One region of the Paenibacillus septentrionalis genome, then DNA from elsewhere that is predicted to be linked to it. Evidence: riboswitches for the same ligand, from Rfam matches in the RefSeq annotation. Region 1 holds a riboswitch; each other region holds the start of a gene.

The links. Region 1 has a riboswitch for cyclic di-AMP ahead of ACFP56_RS03645 (hypothetical protein). Riboswitches for the same ligand answer to the same signal wherever they lie in the genome.
Region 2: another riboswitch for cyclic di-AMP. It lies ahead of ACFP56_RS17385 (hypothetical protein); the one in region 1 lies ahead of ACFP56_RS03645 (hypothetical protein).
Region 3: another riboswitch for cyclic di-AMP. It lies ahead of ACFP56_RS12140 (potassium channel family protein); the one in region 1 lies ahead of ACFP56_RS03645 (hypothetical protein).
Region 4: another riboswitch for cyclic di-AMP. It lies ahead of ACFP56_RS20250 (C40 family peptidase); the one in region 1 lies ahead of ACFP56_RS03645 (hypothetical protein).

The regions. Positions count from the first base shown of each region.
Region 1 covers NZ_JBHSTE010000001.1:781,666-789,743, forward strand. Annotated here, with positions in the region: gene phnE (phosphonate ABC transporter, permease protein PhnE) at 1-491, opposite strand, end outside; gene phnC (phosphonate ABC transporter ATP-binding protein) at 481-1,263, opposite strand; gene ACFP56_RS03625 (phosphate/phosphite/phosphonate ABC transporter substrate-binding protein) at 1,373-2,476, opposite strand; gene ACFP56_RS03630 (bifunctional metallophosphatase/5'-nucleotidase) at 2,666-4,267, shown strand; gene ACFP56_RS03635 (ferredoxin) at 4,582-4,818, shown strand; gene ACFP56_RS03640 (aldolase catalytic domain-containing protein) at 4,876-5,835, opposite strand; cyclic di-AMP (ydaO/yuaA leader) riboswitch at 6,003-6,149, shown strand; gene ACFP56_RS03645 (hypothetical protein) at 6,153-6,587, shown strand; gene ACFP56_RS03650 (branched-chain amino acid aminotransferase) at 6,665-7,732, opposite strand; gene ACFP56_RS03655 (LysR family transcriptional regulator) at 7,865-8,078, shown strand, end outside.
Region 2 covers NZ_JBHSTE010000006.1:68,009-76,086, forward strand. Annotated here, with positions in the region: gene ACFP56_RS17360 (M42 family metallopeptidase) at 241-1,281, shown strand; gene ACFP56_RS17365 (helix-turn-helix domain-containing protein) at 1,352-2,188, opposite strand; gene ACFP56_RS17370 (Acg family FMN-binding oxidoreductase) at 2,365-3,558, opposite strand; gene ACFP56_RS17375 (TetR/AcrR family transcriptional regulator) at 3,586-4,167, opposite strand; gene mgtE (magnesium transporter) at 4,347-5,705, opposite strand; gene ACFP56_RS17385 (hypothetical protein) at 5,892-6,317, opposite strand; cyclic di-AMP (ydaO/yuaA leader) riboswitch at 6,430-6,584, opposite strand; gene ACFP56_RS17390 (hypothetical protein) at 6,678-6,914, opposite strand; gene ACFP56_RS17395 (Na+/H+ antiporter subunit A) at 7,205-8,078, shown strand, end outside.
Region 3 covers NZ_JBHSTE010000004.1:66,678-74,755, reverse strand. Annotated here, with positions in the region: gene ACFP56_RS12155 (ABC transporter ATP-binding protein) at 1-1,221, opposite strand, end outside; gene ACFP56_RS12150 (MerR family transcriptional regulator) at 1,205-1,960, opposite strand; gene ACFP56_RS12145 (antibiotic biosynthesis monooxygenase family protein) at 2,188-2,514, shown strand; cyclic di-AMP (ydaO/yuaA leader) riboswitch at 2,694-2,839, shown strand; gene ACFP56_RS12140 (potassium channel family protein) at 2,937-3,614, shown strand; gene ACFP56_RS12135 (siderophore ABC transporter substrate-binding protein) at 3,713-4,759, opposite strand; gene ACFP56_RS12130 (iron ABC transporter ATP-binding protein) at 5,007-5,774, opposite strand; gene ACFP56_RS12125 (iron chelate uptake ABC transporter family permease subunit) at 5,771-6,727, opposite strand; gene ACFP56_RS12120 (ABC transporter permease) at 6,714-7,670, opposite strand; gene ACFP56_RS12115 (hypothetical protein) at 7,970-8,078, shown strand, end outside.
Region 4 covers NZ_JBHSTE010000008.1:144,208-152,285, reverse strand. Annotated here, with positions in the region: gene ACFP56_RS20270 (flagellar motor protein MotB) at 1-188, opposite strand, end outside; gene motA (flagellar motor stator protein MotA) at 172-972, opposite strand; gene ACFP56_RS20260 (hypothetical protein) at 1,210-1,503, shown strand; gene ACFP56_RS20255 (MFS transporter) at 1,566-2,762, shown strand; gene ACFP56_RS20250 (C40 family peptidase) at 2,982-3,464, opposite strand; cyclic di-AMP (ydaO/yuaA leader) riboswitch at 3,472-3,627, opposite strand; gene ACFP56_RS20245 (glutamine--tRNA ligase/YqeY domain fusion protein) at 3,864-5,537, shown strand; gene hisC (histidinol-phosphate transaminase) at 5,559-6,617, shown strand; gene ACFP56_RS20235 (RrF2 family transcriptional regulator) at 6,793-7,209, shown strand; gene trxA (thioredoxin) at 7,278-7,586, shown strand; gene ychF (redox-regulated ATPase YchF) at 7,971-8,078, shown strand, end outside.

The DNA of each region.
Region 1 (8,078 bases):
AGCTTTCCGACATAAGAAATTGTAAATAACATAATGGCTACCGTACCTGCCAGTAACCCGAGACCGAAAATAAAGGTTGCGATTAACGCACTTACTAGTGTTGGAAGTGTACGCATTAAACTAAGCAGCGTTTTGAAAAACACAATAATAACTTTAGACGTTGTTACATTAGACGATGCTGCTACCGCTACAGGTAAGGCAATAAAAGCCCCTAGCATCGACCCGAGCAATGACATTTTGATCGTGTCCATCAGCGGATTCCAAACACTTGGGAAAGAGCTCCAATCAGGCGGAATCATTTGCCGGATAATGACGAAAAATTGATGGATTCTTCTAAATAACACTTCAAAGCTAAAGCCTGTAAATTGTGCAGACAATACGGTGCATACAACTAAAAACAAAATAATTAACGGCACTTGAGAACGCTGTTGATGTACGACCTTGCCATTGGAAAGTGTTATTTTTTTAGGCGGAAAAATTTTATTGAACATGAGCAGTCAACTCCTCCGTCGCTTGATCCGACTCCCATTTGCCACCGTAAATTTCCTGTAAAATAGCCTGCGTAACCTTTGATGCTTTTCCGTCAAATACGACCTCACCCTTACGTATTCCAATCACTCGATCTGCATATTCAAGCGCGATCTCAACATGATGAATATTCATAATGACGGATATATTCATTTCCTGATTAATTCTTTTGAAGTCGTCCATAACAATTCTCGATGTAACGGGATCAAGGGAAGCGATAGGCTCATCAGCCAATATAATATCTGGTTGTTGTGCAAGCGTACGGGCCAGTGCAACACGCTGCTGCTGTCCTCCAGACAGCTGATCTACTCGAACGAACGCCTTGTCCAAAATCCCTACCTTATCAAGCGCTTCCAACGCCTTTGTTCTGTGCTGCTTCGTAAAAATCCCCGTCACCTTGCGCCACATTGGCAGCTCCGGTACAAAAGAAACGAGGACATTATTAATAACTGTTGTGCGAGTTACTAGATTAAAGGATTGAAAGATCATCCCTATTCTTCTTCGAAACTTTCGAATATGTCTCCCTCTAAGCTTGGACACATCCACATTGTCGACCATAATTTTACCTTTTGTAATATCATGTATACGGTTGATACAGCGTATAAGGGTTGATTTCCCTGCTCCGGACAGCCCTATTACCGCGACAAATTCACCCTGTTTAATTTGCAGATTAACATTGGATAGCGCTGTTGTACCATTGTTGTACTTCTTCTCAACATCGATAAATTCAATCATTTGGAACCTTCATTCCTTTAGCTATATAGTTTGAGTAATAAAATGAGAACATCATGAAATGATGATGTTCTCATTAATGATTCATGCTTGATATGTTAGCGAACGCTAATTATTTCATGCTACGGATAAACTCTTGGGCTTTACGCTCATTATCGTAGTCAGAGGATTGTGCGATTTGGTAGCCTTCATGAGAATAAATTGCAATAACTTTTTTGCCTTCTTCTGTTTGAGCAATCGCGATGAATGCCTCTTGAATAGCTTTTTTCAGCTCATCATCCATAATTGGAGAGTTTTTGCTTACACTTACCGTATCGTTGTAAATTGGAGCCGTTACACCAATAACATTCGTTTCATCCCAGATCGAAGCTGTGCGACCAAATTCAGTTGTCCACTTTTCTTCGTTATCACGACGAGCATCTGCAAAGGCAACAATAATATCAGACATTCCTGTTGCTAGACGACCGAATGATGTACCGTATGAATCAGCTGGAGTAACTTGAGCTAGATCCGTAATTTTTTTTCCGTAGTTTTCTTGCAGCCATAACGTAGGATAGATATATCCAGCAGAAGAAGAAGTCGACATCACGGACCAGTTTGCACTATTCAGGTCTTCCCACGTCAGCTCTTCGCCATTGTTTACTTTCGCAGCCAGCTCTTGACCTTTCTCAGAAGGACCAGCTATGAAGATCGAACGGTAATACGTAGCCTGCTGATCGTCTAGGCCAACTGTTGGCTTATTTTCGTTCCACTCTTTCGGGTCAACAGAGTCGTTGGACAATGCTTTACGTGTAGAAGTTAGAATGACCTCTGCACCATCGTCATACAACACGTATGTTCCACCAGGAATCAACCCGATATCTGTCGTGCCCGCACTAAGAGCCTCACCTACTGCTTCATACGTTGTCCCAACATCAATTTGCACATTGCCAACTTCATAGCCTTGCTCTCCAAGCTGTTCGATTAATAGATTTTTCAGTGGCTCTGTCGTCGTAATAATTTCATCCGGATCCTTAGAAGGTACAAAGCTCACTTTTAAAGTATCGATCACTTTCTTCGTCTCTTCTGGTGTACTTTCTGGTGATGTAGATGGCTGTTGAGTAGCTGCATTATTCGTAGTGTTCGTATTTTGATTTTGCGTGTTGTTTGCGCCACAGCCTGCTAGTAAGCCTACTGTAAGCACCGATGCCAATAATAGTGTAAATCTCTTTTTCATTAAAAACCCCTCCACCTATTCATATCTTCTATGTTATGTTTTCTTGCACTCTAGCAGTGTAAGGGTCATTAATTAACTATATATCAAAATAAAGTTAATATATTGTAAATTAGATATTATTTTGGTAGTTTCGCTATCCGAATATGATAGAATGTGGGTGTTAAAAAATATAACTGAGGAAGATGCTCGATGCAGAATGATACCTGCGAGATTGTTATTTTAGAAACAAGTGATCTGCACGGCTTTATGTTGACTCGAAGCTATGCAGACCATCGTGAGGTCAGCTATGGGTTGGCGCGAATTGCCAATCTTATAAGAGAAATAAGGCAAACTCAGCCCAATACGCTTCTTATCGATAATGGCGATTGCTTGCAAGGGACACCACTTACCTACTATCATGCCAAAATAAGCTCTCAGTTAGAGAACCCTGTCATTGCCTGTATGAATGAACTGAATTATGATGCTGCCGTACCTGGCAACCACGAGTTCAACTATGGGCTTTCCTATTTGCAGCAGGCAGCCAAAGCCTCCTCATTCCCTTGGCTGAGTGCCAATATAATAGATTATGCAACAGAGGAGCCTTTGTTTGATAAGCCCTATATCGTGCGAATTTTAGATAATGGTGTGCGCATCGGTATTTTAGGCTTAACTACCTCCCATATTCCAAATTGGGAGCAGCCGGATCATATTGCAGGATTGCGTTTCGATAATCCTATCCAAGCCGCAAAGCGGTGGGTTAAGCATATGAAGCAAGTGGAGCAAGTTGATATTGTGATTGTTGCCTACCACGGAGGCTTTGAGCGCGATATTGAAACGGGTAAGCCTACGGAAGCTTTGACGGGAGAAAACGTTGGATATGCCCTGTGTGAACAGGTGCAAGGAATCGATGTATTGCTTACTGGTCATCAGCATCGGGCCATCTGTGGCGCAAAAATCAACGGAGTATGTATTGTTCAGCCTGCTAGTGAAGGCAGGTATTTGGGAAAGGTTACGCTGCAGCTTGAAAAAAATGAGGCTGGCTGGCTATTAACAGAGCGTCAGTCTGAGCTGATTGAAGCCGCACATTTCGATCCAGATGAACGTTTTGAACAGCTTGTAGCCCCTGTTGAAGCCTTAACCCAAGCATGGCTCGATCAACCGATTGGCTTCGTAGAAGGCGATATGCGTATAACAACGCCTGAACAGGTACGATTACGTGAGCATCCATTCATAGAATTCATCAATCGTCTACAGATGGATATCTCTGGCGCTTCTATTTCCTGTACAGCTTTATTTGATAACGAATCTCAAGGCTTTGACACGCAAATCACGATGCGTGATATCGTTTCAAATTACAAATATCCAAACACTTTAAAGGTGCTGCGAATTTCAGGAGCTGATATTCGATCCGCTTTGGAGAAATCCGCACAATATTTTGATATTAACGAAACAGGTAATATAATCGTTCATGATGCCTACCTTCAACCAAAGCCACAGCATTACAATTACGATATGTGGGAAGGTATATCCTACACGTTGGATATCTCGAAACCTATTGGGCAACGCGTTATTACACTTAAGCAGAACGATCAACCATTAGTAAAGGAGCAGCTGTATGAAGTGGTCATGAACAACTACCGCGCTAGCGGCGGCGGCGAATTCGACATGTTTCAAGGCAAGCCTGTTGTCAAGGATATTGCCATTGATATGGTAGAGCTTATAGCTGACTATATACGAGAAAGACGTCATATACGAGCCTCTGTCAATCATAACTGGCATATCGTTAATAGCAATCAGACCGGAATTATATAGACGGGAGCTGCTAGCCAATGAGCGATCTTCACATCTGACTAATCAATTGCTTAGCATACGTACGTTGAACAACAAGTTGCCGCACAGCCAGTTCCCGAAACTAACCGTCCCATAATAACCGGGGGCTTTTATTGGACCTTTGTACCTTCGTCTTTTTCTGGTCAAGGCCTTTTTCTAGTTGTAATTACCTAGATCATGCCATATAATTTGGAGAAATGAGGAAGGAATTGTTCGATTTTGCAAATGAATCCCTCTTCTAATTTTGAGATAGTAGAAAAAGGGTTAGTGTCCATTTTAGGGGGAGGCAATATCATATGAGTAAATATACATGGATTGATAGAGATATTTGCATCGCATGCGCTGGCTGTTATGCCGCAGCACCTGCTATATACGGTGCAGATGATAATGGTTACGCTGAAGTGATCTTCAATGGGGATTCAAACCGTGGGATTATGGAAATTCCAAGCTATCTTTATGAAGATTTGCAAGATGCCTATGATGGCTGTCCTACTCTTGCAGTTAAGGTTGCAAATCATCCCTTTAATAAATAGCCCCTCAAAATGAGGGGCTTTTACTTGTAAGCATGTAGTTCTGCTTATACGTTTACGTTATTTGCTGGCCATTTCAGGCGTTGTCAGCTGGTCGTAAAAATCAACAAATTGATCCTTCTGATCGGAGCTGCGCAAAGCCATCGCTGAGCGTGGATGCTCATCCAGAATGCCAGTAATCATGTATGGAATGATATAACCCCACTCCACTTTATCACGCAATGGAATCATATGTTTTTCAATCATATCAAGTACAGGGCGTACGTTGTATTTCGTGTTTTGCAGCTCTGTTACAAGCAGCTCCGTATTGCAGTTGCCCGCAGCACGTCCCATGCCGTAAACAGAGGAATCAAGCAATTCTACGCCTTTTCCAGCAGCTAGCAATGTATTGGCGAACGCGAGCTGTAGATTGTTATGGGCATGTACACCTAAACGCTTATTCGGCAAATGCTCCTGGAACTTATCAACAAGATAGCTCATATCCGTTGGCTTCAAGCTGCCGTAGGAATCTACGATATATACAAAATCAACAACGCTCTCATTAATCAGGTTAAACGCCTCAACTAGCTGGTTTTCCAGCACGTTGGAAAGCGCCATAATGTTGATCGTTGTTTCATAGCCGCGATCATGGAAAATTTGCACCAACTCAAGCGCTTTGTCTACATCTTGAATGTAGCAAGCTACACGAATTAGGTCAATCATGCTTTCGCTACGTGGTAAAATATCATTTTCATCTACGCGACCAATATCTACAAGCGCTGACAGCTTCGTTTGTCCTTTGTTAGGAATGACTTTACGTAGAAAATCATCATCTAGAAAACGCCACGGACCTGCAGAATCTGCTCCCTTCAGAAGCTTAGGAGAATTTTTATAGCCAATTTCCATATAGTCCACGCCAGCTTCATTCAAGCTATTATACAAATGTTGAACGAATTCAACGCTGAAATCCCAATTATTAACAAGACCACCATCACGAATCGTACAATCAACAATCTTACAATGTGTCGTTTTGGACTGCATATCTGTTACTCCTTTTACTCTGAACGTCAGTTCTGTTTTCTATCATCATACTTGAAATTGAAAAATAACGCAAAATAAAAATAATTGTGCACATGATTGCACCTGATATGTATATCTTATTAGAGAAACGGTTTCATTTACAAACTGGATCAAAACCTTTAAAATAAAGGTATATTTCGCTTAATTTTTCGATTGAAAAAGCGGGGGAACCAAACGTCTTAAGGGGTGAATCCAGATGCCGCTCGGCAGAAGGTAGGGCCTACTCTCTAGCCCGAACCCGACAGCTAACCTCGTCAGCGTGAAAGGAGAGATGTGCAATGTCTATTTGTCCATCGAATGATTTTCAAAATGTGCATTCTGAAGCGGATATGCTTCAGATCCAACGTATCGAAGTATTTGTAATCCCGGCACTTGCAGTAGATGCGAATGGCTATCGCGTATGCTTGCGAATATCAAGCAATCGCGGTTATGGCTGGAGTGAGATCTTTATCGACGATTCTGATATCTCCTTTGATCTCCAGGATTGGGAGCATCAACTTACCCCTTTTATTGGTCCTACCACAATCTCAACTCTAACCGAGCATATTTCTATTACGCTGCAGCAATCTGTTACCTATGACCAAAGAGCAATCTATTTGTTTACCAATGCTTTGCATCAGCTGAACTTTTTGCCTGATGGTCATCAACAAGCGGAGGCCGATGAAGAATTAATACTTCGAAGACGTGCCATATCCTATTTATCTTTGTACTAAAAAAACGAAAACCCCTTACAAAAAGCTGCCGTGTGTCGTTCACGAAGCCTGTAAGGGGTTTTTATTAGATTGCTATACTAGTCTAAAGATACGAGCCAGCCGAATGGGTCTTCGACCGTTCCTTTTTGAATGCCCGTAATTGTATCGTAAATTTTCGACGACAGCTCGCCTGTCTTACCCTCATTAATGACATACTTCTCATCGTTGTAGCTAAGCTCGCCAATTGGAGAAATAACAGCCGCTGTACCTGTACCGAATGCTTCCTCTAGCTGACCATTACGATGGGCTTCAATTAATTCATCGATTGAAATTCGACGCTCCTCCACCGGCACATCCCAATGCTTAAGAAGCGTAATTACAGAGTTACGTGTAATCCCATTGAGAATGCTTCCGTTAAGCTGCGGTGTAACAACCACGCCGTTAATTTTGAAAAATACATTCATGCTTCCAACTTCTTCAATGTACTTGCGATGAACACCATCCAGCCATAGCACCTGCGAGTAGCCACGATCCTTTGCTTCCTCTTGCGCATTTAGTCCAGCAGCATAATTGCCAGCTGTTTTAGCCTCTCCTACACCGCCTGCTACTGCACGAACAAAGTGCGACTCAACATGGATTTTAACCGGGTTAACACCTTCAGCGTAGTAAGCACCTACAGGTGACATAATAATCATAAACAAGTAGTTTAACGATGGGTTAACGCCGAGTGCTGGTTCAGTCGCAATAATAAATGGGCGAATATATAGGCTTGTGCCTTCAGCAGATGGAACCCATTCACGATCCACATCCAGAAGTTTGATTAAGCCTTCATAAGCAAGCTCTTCATCCAAGTGAGGAATGCTAAGACGAGCATTTGATTTGTTTAGACGCTCAAAGTTTTTCTTCGGACGGAAAAGCTTAATGCCATCTTCTGTACGGTATGCCTTCATGCCTTCAAACACAGTCTGTCCATAATGGAATACTTTTGCGGCAGGGTCCAGTGAAATATTTTGATAAGGTACAACACGTCCTGAATGCCAGCCCTTGCCTTCTGTATATTCAAGAATAAACATATGATCGGTGTAATATTGTCCAAAGCCAAGCTTGTTTTCATCAGGCTTTTGCTTCAATTGAGCCGAACGCTCGATTGTAATTTCCAGTGCCATAATCAAGTACTCTCCTCTTAACGATTGATATTGTTATTTGAATGATACCATGCTTTAACGTATATTTATAATATCTATTAGATTTTTTTGTTATACCTTTTAGGTATGGAAGTATTGAAGGGAAGCGTTAACATGGATATGCGTCAATTAAAGTACTTTTTAACGATTGCCCGTGAAGGTCAAATTACCCGTGCAGCGAAGCTATTGAATATGGAGCAGCCTCCTCTTAGCCGTCAACTCAAACAAATGGAAGACGAGCTTGGCGTCAAGCTATTCGATCGTCATGGAAAAGGACTTAAGCTAACTGATGCGGGAATGCATCTGAAGCACCGTGCAGAATCGTTAT
Region 2 (8,078 bases), on a different contig from region 1:
TGCTACATACTATCATGATTCGTAGGCCAAGAAGTCGGAAGGGGGAGATTTTTACGATGTGAGGGATAATATTATAAACACTGTTAACCTGTCATAGAATCAATAAGGCATATTTAGCGATATGGATGGACAAGTGAGCTTGTGCAGGTGCGTCAATTGCGTGGTAACATAGATTATGGAACGGTATTGGTTCTGTATTGATTTTGTATTGAAAAAGGAGAGTTTACAATGTCTACGGTAATGAAGCCGAATTTGAATAGAGCCTACATGATTGAACGCCTTGAGGAGCTGCTTAACATACCTAGCCCAAGTGGATTTTGCATGGAGATTATGAAGCATTTGGAATTGGAGGTAGACAGGCTCGGCTATAAGATGGAGCAAACACCGAAAGGAACGGGCATTATTACGATTCCCGGTCGCACGGAGGGCAAGGTTATCGGGATTTCCGCGCATGTCGATACGCTTGGTGCGATGGTTCGTTCGATTAAGTCAAACGGGATGATTCGCTTCACATCCATTGGAGGCTACACGATGGAATCAGTGGAGGGGGAATATTGCCAGATTCATACTCGGGATGGACGCCGATATGAAGGGACCGTGCTGACTACAAAGCCGTCTGTCCACGTTTATTCGGATGCACGAGATATGAAGCGGGAAGAAGCCAATATGGAAATACGGATTGATGAAGCTGTAAGCTCCAAGGAGGATACGGAGCAGCTCGGAATTAGCGTGGGCGACTTTATTTCGTGGGACCCTCGCGTGCGTATATTGCCTAATGGCTGGATCAAGTCGCGACACTTGGATGATAAGGCAAGTGTTGCGGCGCTGCTTGGTTTCATGGAATGGCTGCAGCGCGAGGGAAAGCAGCCTCTTCACACGATTAAATTGGTCATTTCGACGTATGAAGAAGTGGGGCATGGCGCGTCTTACATCCCTGAGGAGATAACCGAATTTATAGCGGTAGACATGGGTGCGCTGGGAGAGGATTTGTCCGGATCGGAGAAGCATGTATCGATCTGTGCGAAGGATTCATCAGGCCCGTATGATTATGGGATGACAACGAAGCTGATCGAGCTGGCGAAGCGGGAAGAGCTGCCATATGCAGTAGATATCTATCCGCACTATGGATCAGACGCTACGGCCGCCCTGCGAGGTGGGAGCAATATTCGCGCAGCGCTTCTTGGGCCAGGCGTTCACGCTTCGCATGGCATGGAGCGTTCGCATGCGGATGCAATCGTAAATACAGCGGCTCTGCTGCTCGCGTATGTGATGGAACCATAAGAGAAGCGCCGCAATTCCTGACAGAGGAGCTGCGGCGCTTTGTCTTTATCGCTTGCAGGTTAACGAGCACTTAACCTAACGGGGTCAATATTTTTTGAGCAGCGATTGTGGTCATCGCATGCTTGTGCGGAATGCCAGAAGAATTGCAATCAAATACAATCTCTGCACTGTCCTGAATTAGCCAGTCATGATAATGCTTAAGCAGCTCGCCTGAGTACCACTTGTACGCGTTCGGCTCTTTTTCAGGTGGCGGTGCAATAAATGGCTTCTGCACGAACACATTAAAAACATGCATGCCGTTTTCGTTCGTGAACTGCTTATAATTGTCGAATATCTCATTACGGTATTCCGGCTTGATGTAGTGCAGTACGCCGCTGGAGAAGATAATGTCGTAATGAGTGTCCAGGCGATAATCCAATAGATCAGCCTTAAACACATTGACATGTACACCAACTTGATCAGCAAGTCGCTTTGTTTTTTCAATTCCGGCATCCGATACATCGAAGGCGCTAACCTCATATCCATTGCGGGCAAAAAATACAGCATCTTTCCCTTCGCCACAACCGACATCAAGCAATTTCAGTCGTTTTGTTGGCGGCATCAGCTGCAACACCTTGTAACAATCCGCATTAGGCTCGGTTCCCCAATAATAATTTGGTGATTTATATTCTTCCTCATAGATCGTGATTGGCTTGTCCTGTGTCACATAACCAAGCAGCTTATCTATGCTCACTTCCAGCGTTTGAGACAGCAGTGGAAGCAGCGAAATATCTGGCATCGTTTGCGCGTTTTCCCATTTGGACACGGCTTGGAACGATAATCCGAGTATGTGCGCCAGCTCTTCTTGCGTTAGCCCCTTCTCCTTGCGATAAATGCTAATATTTCTTGCCAATTGCTCCTTTAACATTCGAACACGCTCCTTTGTCCCTTAGTTTATGGGAATCGCCAGGAATGAACAATAACTTCGTATTTGATTTTTTATCGTACTCAACCAGCAGTTGAGTACGGATAGGTGAAACAAATGAAAAGCAGGCTTTGCTCTTAAAGCAAGACCTGCTTCGTTGGTTGTAAAAGGTCAAATTATTATTGCAGCTGTACCTCATCGGCTGATCGTCTTGGGCTTGGCAGAGCCTGATCACGAGCATAGCCCATTCGGAATAAAAAGACATGCTCTCCATGACCGCCAACAATCGAACGCAATGCATCGCCAAAGTGTGGGGTCAGATTCATTTGTTGTTCACGATCCAGGCGCTCATTTACCTGATTTAGAGGATGCAGTGCGATTCCTTTACTAGTCGCCCATAGGTGGATTCGCTGCCATAGTCGTCCAGCCTCCAGCAATTGCGCTTTGGAGCGTGTTGCAAGTACGATACTGCCATAAGCAGAGGCAGTCGGAATATGAACCTCCTTTGTAGATTTAAGCCAATACGCATTGGACGATTTTTCGGATATGGAAAGCATTTTGCCAAACACGCGTACTAGCGTAGAGTTGCCTGTAGCATCCAGTGTCGTGCCATCCTTGAAACGGTGGATATCATCCTGACTATGACGATACCAGCGATGACTGTCTCTTGCTTGATCCGCATCATGTACGATTGCTTCCGTTGCTTGAACAATGAGCGAGCCGAGCTGCTCCTTCATTTGCTGATCAGTATGCAATAGCAGCTTCGCAGATGAAGCGTGATCGCTTAACGTGGACATCTCGTTAAGCAAAGCAACCGATACTGGTTTATTGCTGTCATAGGCTCCACGATGAGTATGACGTTTCGTAATCATGTGAAATAATGGAGAGGAGTGAGGGGAACTAGGCGATAAATCGATAGTAGCAACCTTGGCTTGATCGATATCGCCATCCAGCAGTTTCACGTTTGGCTCAAAGCCATGCGCCTGTGCAGCAAGGCACAAATTTTCAATGGCACAGCCAAGACTAATGTTCATTTCTCGAAAGTAGGGGTCCATTGTGCCAATATTTTTAGACAGATCGGCATATAGTTCAATTCGATCAGCATGAACTCGAAACAGCCACGGCTGCGTATTATGCGCATTAGAAGCTAATATGGCATAGTGTACAAGCCTTTCAGGGGCCTTGTCGGACAGGTCTGCCTGGTTTACAGCATGGATAGCCCATGGCTCATAGGCAGGTCCTTTACTTGTTGAAAACACCCCTTGATCAACGGCGCGATACAAACCTCCTCCAGACAGCAATAGCAATGCTGCTCCGGATACTTTTAAGAAGCTTCTTCTTGATAATTTTGTTTGCGGTTCAGTAGGTTTCACAAGCTTTCCCCCCAATATAGTAGTCATCTATTTCTTTAAGTAAGGGGTTAAAATCGCCCATATGAGGCTAACGCCCTTCTGCAATCCCGCTTCGTCAATCGGCTGCCCGTTCATCTCAAGAAAGGATAACCAATTGTTCGCAATGATCCAGCAAGATAGGAGCAGCTTCTGCAGTTGCTCTGAATCGGCTTGAATATGCAGGACACCACATTCGATAAACCGCTGAATGAAGGCTTGCTGCTCTACAAGTCGAGTTTCCATCATCGCATTATGTTGTTGTCTTAAGCTTTCATCTGCTTGAAATAAAGACAATGCCTCGCGATAGAAGAAGCGATATCGCCATAAGATTTCGAAGTTCTGGATTAATTTTTGCTCCAAATGCTTTTGTTCTAGCTGCATTTGTTCCTCGATGTACCAGACCTCATTCCACTCCTCATACATAATAGTTAGAATGGATTTAATGATCTCAGACTTGTTTTTGAAATGATAATAGAGATTGCCAGGACTAATAGAAGCTGCTGTTGCGATGTGATTCGTCGATACCTTGCCAACCCCTTGTTCATTAAATAATTGAACTGCGGTTTGAATAATACGTTGCTTTGTGTTCAAATTCCATCACCTTTATTAGAGTAATTACTCTAAATATAATGAACATTATCATATCTGTCAAATTTTCATCATCCACTTGTTCGATTAACCGCAGCTAATCTATGTCCACAAACAAAAAAAGGGTTGTCCAGAGATCAGCTTTCACTGAGCTTCCGAACAACACCTTATCAACAGCCTGTTTACATTAAGCGGGTAATAAAAATCGTTGCAATACCAAAGTAAATGAACAAGGATAAAATATCATTTAACGTTGTAATAAGTGGACCAGAGGCAACTGCCGGATCTACTTTGAATTTATGCAATAGCAGAGGGATGATCGTTCCCGCTAACGTTCCAATAATTAACGTAATGACGAGTGTGCTACCTACAACAAGCCCCAAGATCGCATCGCCTTGCCAGATAAATGCGATTATCGAGATCAATAACCCACAAATAACTCCGATCATTATCCCGACTGACAGCTCTCTAAATATAAGCTTCGCGACAATTTTTTTATTAATGTCTTTTGTAATAAGTCCTCTAACAACGACTGCCAATGATTGTGTACCTGTATTCCCGGTCATACCGGCAATCATAGGCATGAAAAAGGCTAACGCGACGACTTTTTCCAGCGTCTCCTCAAATATGCTAACAATAGTACCAGAAACAATGCCAATAAATAACAGCAATATAAGCCATGGTAATCTTCGAAAAGCTGCAATCGGTGCTTTAGTGTCAAAGTCGATGTTTTTACCAGAGGCGGATAGCTTTTCAATATCCTCAGCCGCTTCTTTCATTACGACATCAATCATATCATCGACGGTGACAATCCCGACCAGCACGTTGTTGTGATCAACAACGGGAACAGCTAGAAAGTCATATCTTTCAATCATCCGCGCTGCTTGCTCCTGATCGGTATCTACGGTTACGGAGATGACACGTTCATACATGATGTTCTTAATTTGCTCATCTGCTTCTGCAAGTATCAAGTCTCGGTATGAAACGACGCCGATCAGTTTTTTTTCATCATCAATGACGTACAAATAGTTGATTGTCTCGGCAATTTCGGCATACTCTTTTAATTTATCAACAACATCTCGAACCGAATAATGATAAGGGATCCAGACAAAACGGTCGGTCATTAGCCTGCCGGCTGTTTCAGGCGGGTAGTTCATCAGATTTTGGATAACCTGAGATTCTTCTGCCTTCATACTTGCCAGAAAGCTTTCTTTGTTCTCTGGCGATAATTCCTCTAGCAGGTTCGCCAAGTCATCATTATCCATCTCATCCATGACGTCCAAAGCCTTTTCGACACCTAGCTTATTAAGAAATTTTTGCTGCTGTTCCTTGTCAAGCTCCTGAAGAATATCGGCTAGTTGAGAGGTATTGAGGAAGGATAAAAAGCGATTTTGATGCTTGGCAGGCAATACTTCATAAATTTGAGCGATATCATATGGCTGCAATTCATCCAAAAGAACGTGAAACTCATTCATTTTCGCTTCTTTTAGATACTTAATCACTTGGAGTGTGATTTCATTTTGATTCCAGTTATTGATCATGTTTTCACCTTTACTTTATAGGATGACCTACCCACTGAAATGAAGACAAATATAGTCCAAGAAATGTGTGAAATGGACGTATTCCTTATCATTCATAAATCACGAAATAATATGCATGATCTATCAAACAAGAACAGTCCATTTCAATATTTCTATTTTATGATCGTTGCGTTGGTGAATGGTCGATTAGGCATGAACTTCGTCGTTCAGGCGTTGAACTGCTACGACATGCACGTCTACCTCGGTAAGCAGACTTAACAGGTCATTTACGAAACAACCGTGCATAATTTCCTGCCAGCGCGTTTGTCCTGGCTGCCCAATGATTAACTGCGTAATATGGTATCGCGAAGCTGTTTCAGCTATCACTTCATTGATTTTTTTATTGTCGAAGGATTCAACGATCAGGGTTGCTCCCCATTCTTCACATTTGCGCTGCCAAAATTCAGTGTCCTTTTTCTGCTCTTGAGTTGGTGTCTCTGTTTGTCCAGATGTAATGTTTAACACATATAGGGGACAGTGAAGCATTTGAGACAATTCACCTCCACGGCGAATTAATTGCTCTCCATTTGCCATATTACGCACACATACTAAGATTTTTTCATCGTTTGTCATTGCCAAACTCCTTTTGTTGAATAGAATTGTCTCCACAATTAAAAAAAGCCTGGAGCAGAGATTATCCGCAACCAAGCTTTGGTTATTTTCAAAATTAACCAAACATGCATGAAGGCTCTCTCTCATGACGCTGACGAGGTTAGCTGTCGGATTCGGGTCTGAGAGTACCCGTTTTCTCTGGCTAAGAGAAAATTCACCCCTGAAGCATAATATGCTTCTATGGTTCCCCCGCTCCTCCTTGATAAGAGGATTAAGCAGTTTAATATGAATTTGTCGATATCCATACTAAAATACTTTTCTCAAAATGTAAATAGACCTCTACAAAAAAGACCAGCAAGATATACGGTTTATAGAAGAAACTTACTGCAAATGATCTGGCGTTTCCAGGTCCTTTTGTAAATTAGGCAAAATACGCACATACTGCCGCGGGAAAAACGGTGTGGAAGTAGAGTGCGCCTTCAACTGATCAGTGCTGCTCCAATTCCCGAGAAATCGTTGCGTTTTGTTATATTGTTGACTATAAAAGCTAAAAGCAGCACATATAAGTATTGTTGCGAGGAATACGAGTGAACAAATTCCGATTTGACGAATAGGCAAAGAAATGTCCTCCGTTTTTAATAACAGTCTCACCTCATCTATTTAAGGATATACATGTGGATGAACGATATCGATTTGCATTTACAATTAACCGAGAATAAGGTATATTTATTTAAGTTCGTACCGTGACAGCTATACTTGAGCAAAAAATCAAACTAAATATGGAAATATCGGAGGAGCCTGCCATTTTGCAGGCTTTTTTTGCGTTTTTTTAGGCTTCCATATATTAGTGATTTGAGTGCAAGAAATTGGGAATGATGAAAAGTAAATAAAGAGAAGGAGGAACTTTTTTGTCTTTGCTTCATGTGGCTGTTTTTATACCTTTTATATTTTCTGCTGGCTTGTTAGCCAGTCGCAAGCTATTGGAACAATTGCATAGGGGATGGTTGACTCTACCTGTTCCACTCATGCTTTTTGTTTTCTTTTTGTGGCATATGCCGCAGATTCAAGAAGCACCTATCATCCATTCAATGTCGTGGCTTCCGTCACTTGGCATTAATATGACCTTGTATTTAGATGGATTATCCATGCTGTTTTCGCTATTAATTAGTGGTATTGGTTTACTTGTTGTGCTTTATTCTATCTTTTATTTGGAGGAAGAAAAAGCAGCACAGCGGCGTTTTTACGCTTACCTGTTAATGTTTATGGGGGCAATGCTGGGCGTTGTTCTTTCTGATAATTTGTTCGTGCTGTATGGCTTCTGGGAGCTTACGAGTATCGCATCCTTCCTTCTAATTGCGTTCTGGTTTCAACGGGACCGTTCGCAATATGGAGCATTAAAATCAATGCTTATTACGGTGTTTGGCGGATTGGCGATGTTCGCGGGCTTTATATTGCTATATGTGATGACTGACACCTTCAGTGTTCGTGAAATCATTGCTCAAGTAGATGTGATTAAGGATCATTCCCTCATGGTACCAGCTCTTATCCTTGTTCTGCTTGGAGCATTTACGAAATCAGCCCAATTCCCTTTCCATATATGGCTGCCGGATGCGATGGAGGCTCCAACACCTGTCAGCTCTTATTTGCACTCGGCTACGATGGTTAAAGCAGGACTTTATCTTGTTGCCCGCTTAAGCCCGGTATTTGCTATGCGGTCTGAGTGGTTCTGGATTGTATCAATTGGCGGACTTGTAACGCTATTGTATGGCTCGCTGAAAGCGG
Region 3 (8,078 bases), on a different contig from region 1:
CAAGCTGCGCCATTCGTGAAGCTTAATCTGCTCGATTGGTTGATCCCCGTAACGAATTGTACCGCCGTGATTGTCATAGAACCTTTCAATTAAAGAGAAAATCGTTGTTTTGCCGCCCCCACTAGTTCCAACAAGTGCAGTTGTTTTTCCATGTGGAATTGCCAAGGACAGTTTATTGAAAATTTGCTTTTCCTCGTAACGGAAGTCCACTTGATCGAATACGAGCTCCGACTGTTTTGCTTTCAGCACAGTCTCTCCTCCGCCTTCTACTGGCTGCTCAAGCATCTCATGCAAGCGTTCGGTTGCCCCAAGCGCTTTTTGAACGGATGTGAAAAAAGTAGCCATCTGCGTAAACGGCACAACAATTTGCACCAAATAAAACATAATCGCGACTAGTGCGCCTGCTGTAATCGCTCCTGAGGCAACCTGAGCTCCGCCATAGCCGAAAATCGCAATAAGCACAATCATTATGACCAGCGTCATTACTGGAGACAGGATCGATAAGATTTTTGCTTCTTTAAGACCTATGCGATACAGACTTCTAATTTGCGATTGTCCGCGCTCGTCTTCAACCTTTTCAGCCTGATATGCCTTCACTAGTCGAATATTCGTCAGTACGCGTCCCAGATGGCCGTTAAAGTGAGCGAGCGCATCTTGATGAGCGAGGGAAATTTGATTCATGCGACTGCCAAGCGGCAGCAATACCGCAATCGACAGCGGCACAGCGATTAGCATCAACAACGTCATTTTCCAGTCAATCCACAGTAGAATCGCAACAGAGCCTACAACCGTCAGCAGCCCCGTGAAGAATGAAATAAAATGCTGCGTAATCAGCTCCTTAATGACATTCGTATCCTGCGTAATGCGGCTCATCGTCTCCCCAGACTCATGCTTGTCAAAATAAGCAACCCGTAATCGCAGCACATGACTCCATACACGCTCCCGTATACCAGCGACAATTTTCCCACCAATCGCGGACATAAGATAGAAGGCAATACCTGATATCGCGGTTTGCACAAGCAAAGCCAATCCTACCAGCAGCAGCGCTGACCACGACATGCCTTGATCCTGAAAGGAGTTGATGACCTCCATCGTTAATAGGGGTACAGCTAGGCCCATTGTTGTTTCAACAATACCGAGCAGAACAGCTACTACCATCATCCACTTTGGGGGCTTCGTATCCTTTATCAATGCTAGTAGTTTTTTAAGTTGATGATTCATTAGACATCTCTCCCCACAGGCTAAGTTTTTCTATCATTGGCTCCAGCCACTTTTCCTCTTCCTTCGTAAACGGCATATTAAAAAGTGCTGAATCAAGTTGCAGCTTCTGTTCATCAATCTGTAAGGAAACCTCAACGATACGATCCATAATATGCTGAGGTATAACAGCGAATAGCTCCTCAAGAAGCGGCAGTACCTCCTCCTCTGTCAGCTGCAAGCGATAAGCCTCCTTGATTTTCAAACCAACCGCCATGAAATGCTTGTTTAATAAGATCAGCTCTTCATTCGAAAAATCATACAAGTCCTCAACCAAATCCTCTGGTAAAAACGTCTTCAAATATGACTTCTGTTCATCACCACGAATCAAATCATGTATCAATGCAAGAAAAATGTCAGTATGAACCTGTTCTTGCTTTTCAGAAAGCGCAATAGCATGATCGAGTGTCTCGATCGTTTTTTCAAGCTGCGCTTTTTTAATGAGCATTTCCTGCTTCTGCTGCAGCAATGAATCATGAAGATTGTGCGTACTGCTCATCAGCATGCCTTGAATATCCTCCAGTGCATATCCGAGATACTTAAAGATTAATATTCTTTGAAGGGTTACAAGGTCCTGATCCTCGTAATACCGCCTGCCTGCTGGCGAGATATAAGCCGGCTTAAGTAAATTTTTTTCATCGTAATATCGCAAGGCGCGTATCGTGACCCCGGTCTTCTTCGAGAACTGTCCAATGGTATACATCTCATATCCCTCCCTGTTGGCTTTATTATAAATGCTGACGTAACGTTAGAATCAAGCTAATATTTGTAACCTTTTCCTTTTAGAACAATAATCATGGTCTACGCCATATCCGCTATTACGTTACGGTCAAATTTAAGGTATACTGGTTGTATTGGGATTGATTCTCATTATTATTTACTGAAAAATATTGAGTAAGAAAATACTCTATCCGATAAGGAGGCAATTATATGTTTGTACAAATGCGAAAATGGGTCGTAACCGAAGGAAATTCAGATAAAATTTTAAAGCGATTTAAGAAAAAGCCAGAGGATGGTCCGTCGCTTATTGAACAGCGTGAAGGATTTCTCGGTCGTGAGCTGCTAGTCAAAAAGACACGCCGCGGCGATGAAGAAGTCATTATGATGGTCCGTTGGGAGTCAGAAGAGGCCTGGAAGGCGTGGGAGAAAAGCCCCGAGCATATTGCAGGGCATCGTGCAAAGCTGAAGGATGGAAAACCACCACAGCCAGAATATATCGTTAGCATGGAGCACGGCGGATACATTGTTGTCGACTAAGACAAGACCTGTAATAGCTTGCTTGCAAAAACGATAGCAAGCGCAAGCTAGACACTGGAATGAACTGATTATCGTGTTAAGCTGATTGCTAACCTCTCAAAATCAAGCTTAATCGTATTCCTGCGAGCTTTACTTCAACTATGAATGGGAGTATGATTCATCCATATACGATGCAAACTATAATCTGATCGCTGAACTTCCTGTTAGGGGAACCGGGGGAACCAATTTTCGGGGTGAATCCTTTAGTCACGGTATGGCTTAAGGTAGGGCAACTCTCAATCGTCCGAATCCGTCAGCTAACCTCGTAAGCGTATTGAGAGGGTGTTGAAGCTTGTGCTCATAAGCAATCTATGACCACAGGGGAGTCCCCTGTGGTTTTTTGCGTTTTTATATCGAACGATCACTGTGTAGGAGAGGATACTGTGAAGCAATTTATCGTAGTTGGATTGGGCCGTTTTGGATTAAGTGTAACGAAAACCTTACTATCGATGGGATATGAGGTTCTAGCTATAGATAAGGATCCTAAAAAAGTGCAGGAATGTGCTTCCTTTGCTACCGATGTATACCGTGCTGAAGCTACAGACGAGAAAACACTGCTTGAGCTAGGTGTCCATAATATGGATCATGCGATTGTTGCTATTGGAGATGATCTGCAGGCAAATATTTTAGCAACCATTCAATTAAAAAATTTAGGCGTAAAAACGATCACTGCAAAGGCTGTTAGTGACCTGCACCACAAGGTGCTTGAGAAACTCGGCGTCGATCACATTATTCATCCTGAGCGCGATACTGGAGTGAGGGTTGCGCATCAGATTACGTCACAGCATTTGATTGAATTTTTGGAGGTAGCGCCTGAGTATAGTCTGGTCGAGATCTATGCGCCGCCCTCCATGTGTGGTAAATCATTAAAACAGCTTAAAATGCGCGCCAGCTATGGCTGCAATATTATTGCGATCCGAACAAAGGATAACCAAATGAATATATCGCCGACTGCTGATGATCAGATATCTCATGGAGATATTCTTGTCATTATTGGCAGCAACAAAGGTATTGCGCATTTGGAGAAAAGATACGTTCGAACTAAAGAAATGCTCAAGTAGAAGAATAAAAGCCGTCAGGCTCTGGTCTTCACTCCATCCAATGAAGGTTGGAGCTGCAATCAGTGCCTGACGGCTTTACTTTACATACATGCAATTATTTATTTCAATTCAGCCAAAATTTCATCAATTTTAGCAAGCTCAGATTGCAAGCCGCCACCGCTTAGGTACCATAGCGGACCATCCAGGTATACGATGCGGTTGTTTTGGTATGCAGTCGTTTTCTTAATAATATCATTTTCCATATCTGCTTGGATATTGGACTCTCCACCAGTAGCAGCTGTGCGGTCAATGACGAACAGCACTTCTGGGTTGAATTCAAGAATTGCTTCAAAGCCAAAGTTAGAGCCGTGAGAAGAAGATTGAATATCTTCCGTTACTGGCTTGAAGCCGTAAATGTCATACATATAGCCGAAACGAGAATTGGTAGCGAAGCCAGACAGCTTGCCCTCGTTGTACATCGTTACTAATGTATTTTCAAAATTGCCTGCCAGTGCTTTGATTTCTTCCAATTTGGAATCGAATTGAGCCAAATACTCTTCAGCTTCAGCTTCTTTGCCGAACATTTTCGCTGCTACATCCACAGATGACAGGAATGTATTCCAGTAATCGTCTTGTGTTGCACCTACGAATACGACAGGCGCAATTTCTTGGAACTCTTCATAGAACGTAGATTGACGACCAGAGATGAAAATAACGTCTGGTTTGATTTCTGCAATATCTTCAAGCAAAGGCGTCTTCAAGTTTCCGATGCTTACATATTCGTCAGCAGAATATTTAGAAAGATGAGCTGGAAGCGTTGAATCCTTGGCTACCCCAATAATTCCTTCAACGCCTAGCGCATCCAATGTATCAAGGAAGCCATAATCGAATACTACGATTTTTTCTGGCATCGTTTCAAATGTAACATCTTCAAACGCAATTGTGCCTTTATCTTCTGTTTCAGCTGAAGCTACAGTAGAGGAAATGGTTAACGGGTAAACTGCAGAGCCTTGTGCCGCAACAGCTGGTTCCTCTGTATCATTGCCCTGTGCTGCTGTATTTCCAGCGGTCGTTTGATTTACTGCTTCTTCCTTCTCTGTACCGCAACCAACCAGTGCTAGAGAAATGGCTAAAACTGCACCTGCTACCTTCCACATCTTTTTCATGTACGCTCTCCCCTTATTTCTATGTTATATTACAATTCTATACAATGATAATCATTATCACTGACAACGATTCTCATTATAGATGTAATTTGCGATAACGTCAATACTATTTTGCAAAATTAATCACTTTGTCGCACATGTATACACGGTAGTGGATAACGGAATGACGAGCGTCCTGCATTCCAAACCATTGCGGCTGCACCAGAACTTTACAAAAAAACTGCCTGGATCACTCCAGACAGTTATCTTACGTATGAGAATTAAAATATACGCAAATTCGGCAGCCATTCTGTTCTTGAATCGGGATTTCCATATCGTAGATATCGCGCAAGGCGTCCGAATTAATAATTTCATGGGTAGGACCGTTTTTCACCAGCTTGCCATCCTTCAGCGCAACAATGCGATCGGAATATACGGAAGCAAAGTTAATGTCATGCAGCACGATAATAACCGTTTTGCCCAGCTCATCAACTAGTCTGCGCAATATTTTCATAATTTGCACCGAATGCTTCATATCCAAATTGTTAAGCGGCTCATCCAGCAAAATATATTCTGTATCCTGTGCGATGACCATCGCAATAAACGCGCGCTGCTTCTGACCGCCAGACAGCTCATCCAAAAACTTATCCTGCATATCCGCCAGATTCATATACTCAATTGCTTGATCGACAAACTGCTCATCCTCCGGCGTTAGACGACCTTTTGAATACGGATAGCGCCCAAACGCCACCAGCTCGCGTACTGTTAACCGTACGCTAATATGATTAGACTGCTTTAGAATCGAGACGCGCTTGGCAAATTCGCCTGATTTCCACTTCTTCACGTTGTTTTGATCAAGCAGCACCTCGCCCGTATCTGCTTCAAGCAGTCGGCTGACCATAGAAAGCAGCGTAGATTTACCGGCACCGTTCGGTCCGATAAATGACGTAATCGTTTTGGGCTCAATCGTAATGGATACATCCTCTACAACCGGCTTTTTGCCGAATCGTTTCGTTAGTCCTTTGATTTCAATCATCCCGCTGCCCTACTTTCTTTGAGTAATAAGTAAATAAAGTACACGCCGCCTACAAAGTTAATAATGACGCTAAGCGTTGTACGCAATTCAAAAATATGCTCGACGAGGAACTGACCTCCTACAATGGCGATAATCGCAATCAGGCTTGCGCCTAAAATCAACACCGAATGCTTGTAGGTCACTAAAAATTGATATGCCAAATTCGCTACAATTAAGCCTAAAAACGTTATCGGCCCTACTAATGCCGTGGAAGTCGCAATAAGCACAGCTGATAAAATCAGCATATTCATCGTCACGCGATCGTAATTGATTCCCAAATTCATTGCATTCTCACGACCAAGTGACATGACATCGAGCTTATGCAGCATGCGATAGCCTACTATAAAGGCTAGCACCAAAATCGCAGCAGCAATTACCAGCAAATCCTTCTTCACATTGGTAAAGTTAGCAAACAAACGATTCTGCAGGCTTAAATATTCAACAGGATCGATAATGACCTGCAGGAATGTCACCAAGCTGCCAAGCAGCGTCCCGATAATCATCCCGATCAACAGCAATAAATAGATCGGATGCTTATCGGCTCGGAACAGAAACCTATATAATACAAGCGCGAACAATACCATCGCGAAAATAGCTGCTCCAAAATTGAGATACTTATTCAATACCCAGATCGATACCGATCCTGCAAAAAAGTAAATCAGCGTTTGCACGACCTCATACATCGAGTCGAGCCCCATAACGGAAGGCGTTAAAATTCGATTATGCGTAATCGTCTGAAATATAACCGTTGAATACGCAATCGCGATGCCTGTAATGACCATTGCTGCTACTCGAATCATACGGCGTGGAAATGCGTAATCGAAACCGCCCTTAATATCGTATAACCCATAAAATAATATACATATAATAGCCAGTATTCCTAGTCCAATCAGCTTCGTACTATTTTTTCGCATAGGCTCTCCCCCTAAACAGCATAATTAAGAAGATCGCACTACCGATTACTGCAACGGTTACGTTGACTGGAATCTCATATGGATGAATGATAACACGTCCAATAATGTCACATAATAATAGGAACGCAATTCCTAGCGCTGCTGTATGTGGAATCGTTTTGCGTAAATTATCTCCCAAATACAGAGAAACGATATTAGGTACAATTAATCCTAAAAACGGAATAACCCCAACCGTAAGTACGACAGTTGTAGCAATTATTGCAACAAGAATAAGTCCAATATTCAAAACGACTTTATAGCTTAAGCCCAAATTTTTCGCAAAGTCCTCACCCATACCAGCAACCGTAAATTTGTTCGCATATAGATAAGCGAGAATGACAGCAGGAATACTGAGGTACAGCAGCTCATATCGCCCAGATATAATCAGTGTGAAACTGCCCATTAGCCATGAGGAAATATTTTGTATGAGATCGTTCTCATACGCAAAAAACGTCGTGATCGATGACAAAATATTGCCGTACATAATTCCGATCAGTGGAACAAAGATAACATCCTTGAATTTGATGCGGTCCAGAATTTGCATAAACAACAAGGTGCCGAAGAGCGCGAATACAAAGCTGAATATGATTTGCTGGGTGTACGTTACATTCGTAAAAAACAGCATGGAGATTAGAATTCCAAGCTTTGCTGCATCCAACGTACCTGCAGTTGTTGGCGATACAAATTTGTTGCGGCTTAAAGACTGCATAATTAAACCGGCAATACTCATGCCTGCGCCTGCCAATATGATCGCCATTAAGCGTGGAACTCGACTGATAAGGAAAATTTCGATTTTATCGGTGTTTCCGTTGATCAAATCACTAATTCTAATATCAATTGCTCCTATAAACAGCGAAACGCATGACAGGACTACAATGGCAATTATTAACATCCATAGTCTCATGTGGCATCCTCATCATGTTTTATTTCAGTATGAAAGTTGAAAACGATTATCATTCTGAGTGTACGATTTCAATTATAGTAAAACCATGCCTTAAAATCAATGACGTAATTTATCGCAATCTTGCATACTATGTCGCTACTTCGGCTTTAACAAGCAGCAATAACTCGCTTTATTCTCAACCTTCCACTTGGCCTTTGTATTATGTTCGCCGCTTGTGAATTCTCTTTTGAAGAGTTTGCATATTTCGCTGCACAATAAACCATGCTACATCTTAGATCGACAGAAAAGGAGCAAATACGATGAGCGAAAGGGACTTTATCCATAATAAGCATGAACGCACTGACAACAATGACCAACGTAAAAACAAGGTTCATGGCGGCGAATACCGCAATGGTCGTCTCAGCCAAA
Region 4 (8,078 bases), on a different contig from region 1:
TGTCCGCTGCTGCTAAAAGCAACACTAAAGGCGCGAGATAGCTCCTGAAATTTTTTAACGTCTACTTGATTCATCGAATATAGAACGATAAACAGGGCAAGAAGCAAAGTCAGTACGTCCGCATAAGGGACGAGCCACGATTCATCAATATGCTCTTCATGATCCTCATGTCTACGCTTTTTGCTCAACGTCTCCTTCCTCCTTCGCTTTCATAGCTTGACGTTCCGTAGGTGTTAAGAATACGGATAGCTTTTGTTCAATCGCAATCGTAGACACGCCGGATTGAATAGACAATAAACCCTCCAGCATCATTAGACGAATTTGGATTTCAGCTTTAGATAGTCGCTTTAGCTTGTTCGCCATCGGATGCCATAGCACATAACCAGTGAAAATACCTAGCAGCGTCGCCATAAATGCCGCTGAAATCGCATGTGCGAGCGAGTCCATATCACTCATATCGGCAAGTGCCGCGATAAGTCCAATTACCGCTCCTAGAACCCCTAACGTTGGAGCGTATGTACCAGCTTGTGAAAAAATTAGAGCTCCCGCTTTATGGCGTTCCTCTGTCGCAGAAATATCCTCGAGCAGAACGTCGCGAACGAGATCCTGATCGTTGCCATCAATAATCATTCGCATGCCATTTTTCAGAAATGGATCATCAATATCGTCTACTTTTGCTTCTAGCGCAAGCAGACCTTCACGGCGGGTAATACCTGCCCATTCAACAAATTGTTTAATTAGATCCTCACGTTTCGGTAGAGGACGCTCAGTGAATAATAGTTTGAATAGTGTACCAGTTCTTTTGAGCTCTTCCAAAGGAAAAGCGATAGTTACTGCAGCGATTGTGCCGACAATGATAATCATAAATGCTGCCGGATTAAGGAAGGCGCTCAAGCTGGCACCCTTAAATACCATACCAAGGACGATGGCTATTACCCCTAAAATTAGACCAATAATTGTTGAATTCTTCATCATACACCTCAATTAATCCATTTTCGACATAGAACTACTTATTCTATTATCGTCAAATAGGCTTCTCGACATTAGAGCAAATTTACAATGATCTAATAGAAGAAATAGAAATGTTAAATTGTTAAGATGGCAAAAACAAATAGCATGATATGAATATGAGCGATCACCTCACGACTTTTTTTGTGGATTGTGTCATAATAGAAAGGAATGCTAATGAACAAACAGGAGGGTAAGACAATGGGTGTGCGCCATGCGCGTGAATATAGTGACATTTTGCAGGAGCTGACAGAAGCAGTCGGCTTGATTGAGGATTGCTATCTGTTCTTTGAGATGGAAGAATCTGAATGGAAGGCGCTTCAGCCTGATGAGCAGTATGAGGTTTTGGAAGCGTTGGCAGATGATGTGTTTTATGGCTTGGGCGAGCATCAAGAGATTACGGTAGGCAATGGACAAGTCACCTATCGACCTCAATTGCATCGCATTGATGTATTTGCTGGCGATACCGAGCATCGCAGCATTTCACTAATATAATGATAAACCCTGCGTCTGTCTAATTAGGCGCAGGGTATGTGAACGCATAAAGGAGTTTAGACGTGAAAAAAATATTGTGGCTGGGCTGCCTATCTTACCTTGTTATCGGTATTGCTCACATTATTGGAGGTTCAATTCTCGAACAGCTAATTTCGCATTATGAGCTCTCCTATTCAGATGGCGGACAGTGGATTATGAATCAGTTTCTTGGCTTTCTTGTCGGCGTGTTACTAGGTCCTTCATTATCAACACGGCTAGGCAAAAGGGTCACGATCGTTATTGCATTTGGTGCGCTGACGTTAGCAGAGGCTGTTTACAGCATGTTGCCTCCATGGGAGCTTATGCTTATAGTCGCGCCACTTGCTGGTTTTGGTTTTGGTATGATCGAATCGGTAATTGGAGCACTTATTATTGATTTATTCAAAGGTCAAACCGCTACAGCAATGAGTCGAATCGAAACCTTTTTTGGTCTCGGCGCTTTATTTATTCCGTTAACAGCGGCTATCCTTATTCGATATCAGCTCTGGGAATTGTCTTTCCCAATTCTAACGGCCATAAGCGGCTTAACACTGCTGCTGTGGCTAAGCTTGTCATTTGGCAAAGAGATCGATGAGGGTATCTCGCAGCCCTCCAAGCAGGAACGACAGGAGAAGCCGATCAAGCCAAAATATCAAAAAAGGGCATTGCCGTTTCTTGGATTATCAATGATCTTTTTCTTTCTCTATGTCGGCGTAGAGATGAGCGTGTCCAACTACCTTCCTTCGATCATGATTGAGCGAAGCGGGTTGTCTGAATCGAGTGCAGCTAGTATGCTCAGCTTGTTCTGGGCATGTATGGTGTTGGGGCGACTATTCTGTGGCATCCTGGCCGACCGCTATGGCTACGTGAAATACTTGGTTGTCTCGATGATTGTCGCAGTGCTTGCCTTTATCGGCATGGTACTGAGCACGCAGTCAACGATGCAATTTGTGATGATCGCGGTAGGTGGACTTGGGTTTTCTGGTGTATTTGGTATCGTGCTTGTATATGTAAATGCGTGCCTGCAGGGAATGACAGATCGAACAACAAGCCTGCTCGTTGCTTGCGGAGGTATTGGCGGCGCGTTGTTCCCAAAACTTACAGGCTGGGCGATGGATCATTATAATGCTGCAACAACGATTACGATAGTTGCAGTACTAGTAGGTATTATGCTGACCTTTATGATTGTAATGATGCTTGTTGGTCGTAATCGCAATTTGCAAGAGCAACTGCCAGCATAATTATTTAACAAGGAAAATATAACGATGCTGCAACAAAGGGGTGCTGTTCTTCGTCTATGTAGTTAGAAGAGCAGCACTCCTTTAGATTTAATGTTGCATGCTTGTATAGATGTATGTACAGGCAGTCATATTATCCGGCAACAATTCATAGGATAGTAAAAGAAAAAAAGAGGCACAATCCCTTCTAGTAGAAGAAGATCATACCTCTTTATATATTGCTTATTTGCTTGCTTCAACATACTTTTCATACTTTTCTTCAGAAATTACACGTCGAGCTGTTACATAACGCGGCTTGTAATAAGAAGAATTTAAGGAATCAATGGTTACACCTTTGCTTGAAGATGAATGGGCAAATTTGTTGTCGCCAACATAGATGCCAACGTGTGTGATTCCACCATTGTTGGAGCCGCTTGTATCAAAAAATACAAGATCGCCAACCTTTAGATCCGTTTTAGCTACTTTTGATCCTTCAAGTGCTTGATCAGCTGAACGGCGAGGAAGCTCGATATCCATCTTATCAAATATGTAACGAACAAAACCGGAACAATCAAATCCACTAGTAGAATTACCACCGTATTTGTACTTTGTTCCTTTTACATCTTCAATATTAGTTAGCATTGAAGATGAGCTAGCAGATACGCTTCCTGCTGAGAATGTTAGCAATAGAATGACTGCTAAAAACATCATGCTAAGCTTTTTCACAATTTAAGTCTCCTTCCAGATGTGCCGACGAGGTTAGCTGACGGGTTCGGTTGAAGGTTCCCTATGAAACTACCAGTATGAAGGCTCATACCGCAGCTCAATTCACCCCAATTGGATCCCCCGTTTCTCATGAAAACTCATAAGAATTTGGCGTTAGGCTTACTTGTTACAAGCTATATAATAAACTGAAAATTCGATTCTGTGTAAAATGTGAGAAGATTTTAATTGTTTTCTTTTTTCTCTCATAATTACTAGGATCTTTTTTGCGTAAAAAAATATTGGAAAAAACGTTAAAATGATGGAAGAATCGACGGATTCGCACGGCAAAATGGGTGTATTTTCATGAAAATTTGTGTATCATAAGAGGATAAATATTCGCTGTGTGAAAGGTTGGTCAAGATGGAAAACACTACTGAAACGAAATCGGCTGCTTCTAATTTCATAAAAAATATAGTGATAGACGATTTACAGGAAGGACGTGTGCAGGAGATTGTGACACGCTTTCCACCTGAGCCGAACGGCTATCTTCATATTGGTCATGCCAAATCCATCTGTCTTAACTTTGAGCTAGCAGATGAATTTAAAGGGAAAACGAATTTGCGTTTTGATGATACGAATCCAGTTAAAGAGGATACGGAATATGTAGAGTCGATCATGGAAGATGTAAAATGGCTCGGCTTTGAGTGGGATAATCTGTTCTACGCTTCGGACTATTTTGAGGAAATGTTTAACCGCGCTGTATTGCTTATTAAAAAAGGTAAAGCGTATGTATGCGATCTTACTGCTGAAGAAATGCGTGCAACACGCGGCACGCTGACAGAGCCTGGTCAGAACAGCCCTTATCGTGACCGTTCGGTCGAGGAGAATCTTGATTTGTTCACGCGTATGCGTGCTGGAGAGTTTAAGGGTGGCGAGCGTGTGCTTCGTGCGAAAATCGACATGTCCTCCTCCAACATTACGATGCGAGATCCTGTGCTGTATCGAATTACCCATGCCCACCATCATCGTACAGGAGACGCTTGGTGCATTTATCCGATGTATGATTTTGCACATCCAATCAGTGATGCAATCGAAGGAATCACGCATTCGATCTGTACGCTAGAATTTGAAGATCATCGTCCTTTATATGATTGGGTAATTGCAGAATGTGAGATGGAGGCTACGCCGCATCAATACGAATTTGCTCGTCTAAATATCACCAATACAATTATGAGCAAGCGTTACTTGAAATCACTTGTTGATGAAGGTGTTGTGGAGAGCTGGGACGATCCGCGTATGCCGACGATTAGCGGAATGCGTCGTAAAGGATACACGCCTGAAGCTATTCGCAGCTTCTGCCGTGAAATCGGCGTTGCTAAGGCAAACAGCTTGGTAGAGGAAAGCTACTTGGAATACTTTATTCGAGAGGATCTAAAGCTGAAGGCGCCGCGTACGATGGCTGTGCTTGATCCGATTAAAGTTGTGATCACGAACTATCCGGAAGGACAAGTAGAGTGGCTGGATGCAGAGATCAATGCCGAGAATCCGGAAATGGGCGTCCGTCAAATTCCATTTTCACGCGAAATCTATATTGAGCGTGAGGACTTTATGGAAAACCCGCCGAGCAAGTACTTCCGTTTGTTCCCTGGCAATGAGGTTCGCTTGAAGCATGCTTACTTCATCGTGTGCAATGAGGTTATTAAAAATGAACTGGGTGAAGTGGTAGAGCTTCGCTGCACCTATGATCCTGAAACAAAATCAGGAAGTGGATTCACAGGCAGAAAAGTAAAAGGAACGATTCATTGGGTAGAAGCTTCTATGGCAGTACCTGCCAAGCTGCGCCTGTTCGAGCCGCTAATTGAGGATTCGCCTGAGCTGAAGGATAAGCCATTCCTTGAGCGCATCAATCCTAATTCGATGCGTGTCGTGAACGGCTTTATTGAGCCCAATATGAAGGATGCCGCTGCAGGAGACAAGTTCCAGTTCTTCCGTCATGGCTACTTCAATGTGGATAAAGTAAAAAGCGACGATGGTCAGCTCGTCTTCAATCGAATTGTTTCATTAAAGAGCTCGTTCGATCCGAAGAAAGCGTAAGATAAAGGGAGTGGAACTCGCGTGAGTAAATACTGGAGTCCTCTGACTGCTTCTCTAGAGCCATATGTGCCAGGAGAACAGCCTAAGGATAAAACATATATTAAGCTAAATACGAATGAGAACCCGTATCCGCCGTCGCCTAACGCAATTGCGGCGATGAAGGCAGTCATTAATGAGGATTTGCGCTTGTACCCAGATCCAAATAGCGAGATGCTCATTCAGGCGCTAGCGAAACAGAATGGTTTATCACCGAAGCAGATTTTTGTTGGAAATGGATCTGATGAAATACTGGCATTTGCATTCGCTTCGTTTTTTGATCCAAGCAAGCCAGTGCTGTTTCCTGACATTACGTACAGCTTTTATAAGGTGTACGCGAAATTTTACGGCATTACCCCTAAGCTGATTCCGCTGGATGAGCAGTTCCTTCTCGATGTGAATCAGTTCAAGGGAGAGCATGGCGGCATCATTATTCCAAATCCTAACGCGCCAACCGCCATTCCAATGCCGCTAGCAGATGTAAAGGTGCTGCTGGACAACAACCCTGATCAAGTCGTCATTATTGATGAGGCGTATGTTGATTTTGGAGCGGAATCAGCGATTGCGCTAGTGAGCTCGTATCCGAATTTGCTTGTGATTCAAACCCTGTCCAAGTCCAGATCACTGGCAGGACTGCGTGTTGGCTATGCCTTCGGCTCAGAGGAGCTGATTGAGGGGCTCAACCGTACGAAGAACTCATTTAACTCCTATACCATTGATCGTGTAGCATTAGCTGGTGCAGTCGCTGCAATTGAGGATCAGGCATATTTTCAAGCAACAACGGAAAAAGTAGTTGCTACACGCGAACGTGTTGTAAGCAAATTACAGACACTGGGCTTTATCATAACGCCTTCCAAGGCAAACTTTGTTTTTATTTCTCATCCTACAATTGCGGCTAAGCAGTTGTTTGAACAGCTTCGCGAGCAGGGTGTGCTTGTACGTTATTTTGCTTCACCGCGTATTGATCGGTTTTTGCGCGTCAGTATCGGAACCGATGAGGAGATGAAGGTGTTCCTTGAGGTAATCGAGAGATTAATTGGATAAACAGGTTGATGAACGATCCCTTGTTTTTGTAATGAAGGCGAGGGATCGTTTTTTTCATAGCTGAATGCATAATTCGGGTTCAGTCGTTAAACCTTAATAGGCAAGAGTGGGACGATATTGACAACTAGAACTGTAACGTTTATTATTACAGTATAAAGCAGGGAGGCCCACTGAAGTGAATAGTGAATTTACAATTGCAGTGCATAGTTTAGTTTATTTGGCGAACTTACCGGATAAGATGGCCAGTAGCGAAATGATTGCTGAAAACGTAGGCACTCACTCGGCACGAATTCGTAAAGTGATGAGTGGTATGCGGCGCAGTGGCTTCGTGAATACTAGAGAGGGCTCTGGCGGAGGCTATCGCTTGACAATCGATCCAGATACGGTTACGCTGGCGGACATCTATCGTGTGATGGCTCAAGGCTCATTGATACCGAGCTGGTGCTCAGGAAATCCCGAAGCAGATTGTATGGTTGGCTCCAATATGAATGCTGTTATGTATGGCATTTTCTGTACTGCTGAAAAAAAGCTGGAAGAGCATTTCAGTCATATTACCATTAGTGATGTGCTGAAGGAAATTCGGCAATGCTAGACACCTTACGGTGTGCAGGGTTAGACCCTTAATCATATTACACTTTAAAGTTGGAAAGGATGATTGTGATGGCAGTCGTATTAACGAAAGATAACTTTAACCAATCAATTGAGAACGGTGTTTCTCTTGTAGATTTCTGGGCTCCATGGTGCGGACCTTGTAAAATGCAGCTTCCTATCGTTGAGGAGCTTGCAACTGAGCTTGAAGGTCAAGCTACAATCGGTAAAATCAACGTGGATGAGCAGCCTGAGCTTGCAGCTCAGTTTGGTGTCATGAGTATTCCAACGCTTATTCTGTTTAAAGATGGTCAACCAGTGGACAAAATGGTTGGTCTTCAAAGCAAGGATGCACTTAAAGCTAAAATTTCTAATGTTTAATTGTTGTTCATAATAAAGCTGTCTTTTCGCGGTGCACGTTCACTGCAAAAGACAGCTTTATTTTTTTCATGCAGAAGGACGCTAATCGTTTAATCCCCTTTCTTTGTCGCTTGAGCTAAGGTATAATGACGAAAGTTGTGTACAAGAAGCGTAATTATGAAGTTATCATGAAAAGTTGAAGCGAAAGCTTCCGAAGTACTTTTCATGCGAGAAGTATTCAAGCAATTTATCATGAAAAGTTGAAGCGAAAGCTTCCGAAGTACTTTTCATGCGAGAAGTATTCAAGTAATTTATCATGAAAAGTTGAAGCGGAAGCTTCCGAAGTACTTTTCATGCGAGAAGTATTCAAGTAATTTATCATGAAAAGTTGTAGGAGTTGAGAGTATGGGTCTTTCATGTGGTGTTGTGGGATTGCCGAACGTGGGCAAGTCCACCTTATTTAATGCAATTACGCAAGCTGGTGCGGAATCGGCGAACTATCCATTCTGTACA